Regions from separate parts of the Paenibacillus paludis genome, predicted to be linked through region 1. Evidence: predicted binding sites of a transcription regulator. Region 1 holds the regulator's gene; the other holds the start of a gene.
The links. The regulator Rex, encoded in region 1, represses fermentation and respiration genes when NADH is low (regulators of the CRP and FNR family bind a similar motif). The targets are predictions, from matches to a motif close to TTGTGAAATATTTCACAA.
Positions count from the first base shown of each region.

Region 2: the regulator Rex is predicted to act here: its motif matches at 2,238-2,255, upstream of ACAN56_RS20360 (phosphoketolase family protein).

Region 1 is NZ_JBGJZP010000036.1:34,703-37,891, forward strand. Features, by position in the region: gene ACAN56_RS34610 (amidohydrolase) at 1-1,161, opposite strand, end outside; gene ACAN56_RS34615 (redox-sensing transcriptional repressor Rex) at 1,148-1,840, opposite strand; gene dinG (ATP-dependent DNA helicase DinG) at 1,930-3,189, opposite strand, start outside.
Region 2 is NZ_JBGJZP010000010.1:181,058-184,246, reverse strand. Features, by position in the region: gene ACAN56_RS20360 (phosphoketolase family protein) at 1-2,123, opposite strand, end outside; gene ACAN56_RS20355 (GntR family transcriptional regulator) at 2,388-3,110, opposite strand.

The DNA of each region.
Region 1 (3,189 bases):
CACGGCGTGGGAGAGCAAGTCGCTATGCGGCAGTAGATGAGGCTGGTCAATATCAATTGCAATAAAATCAGCCTTCATCCCCGCTGCAAGGCGGCCCACCTGGTTCAGGAAGATTGATTCCGCCCCGTATTGCGTGGCCATCAGCAGCGCTTCCGGTGCCGGAACTGCGGTAGGATCACCGCTGACTCCCTTATGGATCAATGCTGCAAGCCGCATTTCCTCGAACATATCGAGATTATTGTTGCTTGCCGCCCCGTCCGTACCGAGCGAAACTTTGACTCCGGCTCTCAGCAGCTCAGGCACCCGTGCAACCCCGCTGGCAAGCTTCAGGTTACTTCCCGGGTTATGGGACACACCCACCTTGTGGCGGGCGAGGATTTCGATCTCCTCATCGTTCAGGTGGACACCATGGGCGATTAAGGACGGGCGGGTGAACATCCCCAGCTTCTCCAGGTGCGCTACAGGACGCAGGCCGTAATCAGCGGCATTCTGCTCCACTTCACGCAGCGTTTCCGACATATGCGTATGCATCGGCAGGTCCAGGTCATGTGCCGCCTGCACAAACCGCATGAAAAAGTCCGGAGGACAAGTATACGGGGCATGCGGTGAAATCATGGTTGTAATTCTGCCGTCAGCCTTGCCGTGCCAGTTGCGGGCGAAAGCAACAGCTTCCGCAAGCTTCTGATTCTGCACTTCTTCAGGACATAGACCAATAACACCGCGCATCAGCACCGCACGGATGCCGGAGTGTTCGACCACCTCGGCCACCCGGTCCATATGATCATACATATCCAAAAAGGTGGTTGTGCCGCCTTTCAGCATCTCCAGAACGGATAAGGAAGTGCCCCAGTAGACATCATCTCCGGTAAACTTCTCCTCCATCGGCCACATTTTCTCCTGCAGCCAGGCTTGAAGAACCATATCATCCCCATAGCCGCGCAGCAGCGACATCGCAGCATGGCCATGGGTATTGACCAGACCCGGCATGAACAGCAGCCGGCTGCCGTCGAGCGTCACTGTGCCTTCTTCAATAACGGGCTTCTCTTCCCCTATGTATGTGATCAAATCATTTTCTATAGTCATATAACCGCTCAGGACCGGCTTCTCGCTTCCGGGAACCAGAAAACGTCCGTTTGCAATTATCATCTTATTGCTGCTCATCTGTAATTCCTTCCTTTCCATCATGTAAATAATACGCCAGACTTTGCAGGTCAGTCGTAAAGTCGGCAGCATGAATACGGATGGTTGCAGGTGTCTTCAGAATGACCGGTGCAAAATTCAGGATCGCCTCGATGCCCGATTCTACCAGAATATCAGCCACATTCTGTGCTTCGCTGTCCGGTACAGTGATGATCCCGATCCGGATTCCCTGATCACGGATGGTCTGACCCAGCTCCTCCATCGGCTGAACCGTAAGAGAGTTGATCTTTTGTCCAATCTTGGGAGCATAAGAATCAAATACAGCGGTGATTTTCATGGTATCCTTCAGATAAGCATTGTAATTGGACAAGGCATGACCGAGGTTACCGGCACCCACCAGGGCCACGTTGATTTGTTGATCCAGCTTCAGAATATGACGGATCTTTTCGATGAGATAAGACACGTCATATCCAATGCCTTTTCTGCCGAAATCACCAAAATAGGCCAGATCCTTACGAATCTGTGCCGGATTAAGGTCCAGCTTCTGCCCGAGTTCCTGAGAAGAAACGGTTGAGATTTCACGCTTTTGGAGATCGTTCAGGAAACGCAGGTACACTGGGAGTCTGCGTACGACGGCCTCCGATATTTTATCCGATTTCATGTTTTCTCCTCCTAATTTAGAATTGCACTGACGCGATATCGTATGACAACCACGTGCAGTGCCCGCTCTGCGAACGGGACACAGCCTATGGTACAAAGAGATGGAAAAAATTTATAAACGATGACAGATTAGGAAACGCCGCCCTCTTCAAGCCATTCCGCAATCCGCGGAACCATCTGATCGGTAAGCATGTGCTCCATCTTCGGACCAGGGAGTGAATACAGGAAGTACTTCCCGTAATAAGCTTCGATGACCCTGGTATCATATACTATAACAATTCCCCGGTCCTGCGCTGTGCGAACCAATCGTCCAAAACCCTGTTTGAACCGGATCACTGCTTGTGGAACAGACATTTTCATAAAAGGATTCTTCTTCTGGGCCTGCAGAAGCTCCGCCTTTGCCTCGGCAAGCGGATGATTCGGCGGCTGAAACGGCAGCCTTACAATCGCAAGACAGGTCAGCGCCTCGCCAGGGATGTCGACTCCTTCCCAGAAACTGCTTGTTCCAAGCAATACCGATGCAGAGCTGTCCTGAAAACGCCGGATCAGCTTGCTGCGGCTGCCTCCTTCCACACCCTGGCCCAGAACCGTAATGTCCTGGGAAGCCAAGGCCTCTTTCAGCGGATCGTAAACCTGGCGCAGCATTTTGTAGGAGGTGAACAGCACCAGCATCCGCCCCTTGGTCGCCGCCGCCGCTTCAGCCAGCGAATGCACCAGCTTGTCTACAAAACGCGCATCGCCTACGCTGCCCTTAACACTGGGGAAATCGCGCGGGATGACAAGCAGAGCCTGTTCACGGTACTTGAACGGTGAAGGCAGCAGCGCTGTCATGAGACGCCCTTGCTCAGAGGCTTCAGAAAGACCAAGGTTGTCAATCATGAACTGAAAGGACTTGTCGACCGATAACGTGGCCGAGGTCAGCACTATGCTCTTCTTCTTGTCGAAGAACAGATCCTTGAGCTGACTGCTTACATCGACAGGCACGGCGTAGAGCTGAAGCGACTTGCCCCGGTAGTTGCCGCTCCCTTCCATCCAGTACACGATATTATCGTCACTGAGACCCATAAAGAAGCGGATTTGTTCCCGGATGGATGCCAAATCCTTGAACAAGCCTCCGATATCGGTCACCAGGCTGTCCGAAGACGACTGACTCTCCGTATCGCGCATCTCGCTGAGCATTTTGTCACCCCTGCGGATGATGTCGCTCAGGGCTAAGTTCAGCGTATTCTCCAGCGCCGCCAGTTCTTCCCAATCTTTGGGCTTGCTCCCGGGAAGCAGGCGTGTGACCAGCTGGCCGGCTTCACCTGCCGCTGCATCGCTGCGTTCGGGCAATAGGCCGAACAGCTTGTCGCTCAGTGTATCCCAAGTTTCCTTTACGGTAAGCAGGTC
Region 2 (3,189 bases), on a different contig from region 1:
AAGAACAAGTCTTTAATCAGGCCTTCATAACCGTGGAAAGCGAAGATGACCGGTTTATCCTTTGTGAAAAATTGATCAAACTCATCGTCGGATAAACCACGCGGATCAAGTTTCTGGCTTCTCAGCTTAAGCAGATCGACCACGTTGATATAACGGATTTTCAGCTCAGGCAATTTCTCATGCAGGATAGAGATGGCAGCCAAAGCTTCAATCGTAGGTTCGGTACCTGCAGAAGCAAATACAACATCAGGCTCTCCGCCTTTGTCCGTGCTGGCCCAGTCAATGATCTTGAGTCCTTTATCAACCAATTCCTGCGCCTCTTGAGCCGAGAACCACTGTGGACGCGGATGTTTGGACGACACAATCAGGTTGATCTTTTGACGGTCGTTCAGGATGGTGTCAAATACAGCCAGCAGGGAGTTGGCATCAGCCGGCAAATATTCCCGGATGAATTCCGGTTTTTTGTCTGCCAGGTGACCCAGCAAACCCGGATCCTGGTGCGTATAACCGTTATGGTCCTGCTGGAACACGGTTGAAGTTGCGACAACATTGAGTGAAGGGATATCAGCGCGCCAGCCTTGATCGGTTGCTTTACGCAGCCATTTGAAGTGCTGGGTAATCATCGAATCCACAACGCGCAGGAAAGCTTCATAACTTGCAAAGAAGCCATGACGTCCGGTTAATACATAACCTTCCAGCAGTCCTTCCGCCTGATGCTCCGATAATTGGGAATCAATTACACGGCCATACGAAGCGAGGAATTCGTCATTAGGTTCATTAATTTGATCCAGCCATTGGCGTTTGGTCACTTCAAACACAGGTCCCAGACGGTTGGACATCGTTTCATCCGGTCCGAAAATCCGGAAATTGCGGTTATCTTCATTGAGCAGGACAACCTCTTTCAGGTATTTTCCGAGAACGGCCATATCCTGCGCTACTACTTTACCTGGAACGGAGTTATCAAGCACATAGTCGCGGAAATCCGGCAGGCGCAAATCTTTGATAAGGTTGCCAGCGTTAGTAACAGGATTCATCCCCATACGTCTGTCGCCTGTAGGCAGGATTTCGGCAAGCTCTGCGTTCAAGCGGCCGTTCTCATCAAATAATTCTTCCGGTCTGTAGCTGTTCATCCATTCAAGCAAAGCTGGAGCATGCTTCATATTTTTCTGGTCAACCGGAATTGGAACCTGATGGGCACGGAACGAACCGGTATTCGGCACACCGTCCCATGCTGCCGGTCCAGTCCAGCCTTTAGGGGAACGGAAGACGAGCATCGGCCATACCGGGCGGGTAAGGTCGTTATTTTCACGCGCATTTTTTTGAATGGCTGCAATTCTTTCGACGATGGTATCGAGTACCTTCGCCATTTCCGGATGCATATGTTCAGGGTCTTCGCCTTCAACAAAGAACGGCTCCCAGCCCATGCCTGTAAAGTAAGCGGTGATTTCTTCTTTGGATTGACGGGACAGAATCGTCGGGTTGCTGATTTTAAATCCGTTCAAGTGCAGAATCGGCAAAACAGCGCCATCTGTAACAGGGTTGATGAAGCGGTTGGAGAACCATGATGCGGCCAGTGGTCCGGTTTCAGCCTCACCATCTCCAACGACAACAGCCGAAATCAAATCAGGGTTATCCAGAATAGCGCCAGCGCCGTGGGATAAAGAATAACCCAGCTCGCCGCCTTCATGGATGGATCCCGGAGTTTCAGGTGCAGCATGGGAAGCAACGCCGCCCGGGAACGAGAATTGTTTGAACAGTTTTTTGAGACCCGGGATATCCTGCGTAATTTCCGGATAAATCTCAGTATAACTTCCGTCCAGATAGGAATTCGAAACCATGACCTGACCGCCATGACCCGGACCTTCAACATAGAACATGTTCAAATCATATTTAGTAATTACACGATTCAAATGGGCATAAATAAAGTTCTGGCCCGGAATAGTACCCCAGTGTCCGATAGGTTTAATCTTAATGTCAGCATCTTTCAAAGGTTCTCTTAACAACGGGTTGTCTTTCAAATACAGCTGACCTACCGAAATGTAGTTGGTTGCACGCCAATAAGCGTCAAGCTTTTCCAGATACGTTTTAGACGAATAATCGACTTTCATGGTTGATAATCCCATTTCATCCACTCCTATATATATATTGTTGCTTATTGCCATTCTTTTTCTCTACAAATACATCATACCTCTGCTCAAAATAAATACAACCTTTTTGACAAGTGATACGGTCCAATTTTGTGAAAATTTGAACATAGTATGAAAAACTCAGGAAAATCGCTGTCAAAACACAGTTATATTGAAATTTATGTAAATACGTTACATCCATAAAAAAGTAAAGTATACAAAAAAATAAGACCGGGAAAATCCCCGGTCTTATTCTGCTCCTTAATGAACAGATACAAACGTATTAAATTTCAAATATTGATAATGAAACCGCATATGGGAAAATTCAAAGGGAGTACCATTGTCCAAAAAGAAAATCCCCTCCATAATGCCAACAGGTTCATTTTCTTTCAAGTGCAGCAGCTCCTGATCCGTGGACAAGGACGGCTCGGCAAAAATAGATAAAAATGATTTGGTTACGGCCAGGTTACGCGAGTCTTCCAAATAGTTAAAAATAGAGCCCTCGATAATCGTCTGGTTTAAATCCTGAACGATTTTTATCGGGATATACCCCGTCTCTATCATAAAGGGATCATCATCGAACAGGCGCAAGCGGACGATTTTGTATACAAAATCATGGGGCCCCAGGAACAAATCCCGCTGCAATTCTTTTGTTGGCGGAATAACCTCGAAATTCAACACTTTGACTTTAGGTTTCTTGCCATGCATCTGGAAATTGTCGGTGACACCCAGATTGGAACCTTCGTAATTGAAGATGGATTCATTTTTTATGTATAAGGGGTTAATAAACGTGCCTGAACCTCGTTTTTTGAAAATGATTCCGACACTTTCCATTTTGGTTAATGCGCGCTTGATGGAGCTGCGGCTAACCTGATACGTTTCGCTAAGACTGCGTTCATCAGGTAATCGCATATCCGCAAACTGTCCAGCAAAGATTTTCATTTTAAGGTCATCAATTATTTGCTTGTAGACAAATTGTGTCATGGAGTACTCCCTCTCAGGTCTTCTGTAACAATTGATATGTATTCAAACAACCTCTTCTGTCTAACGAAAGGGTATGGAC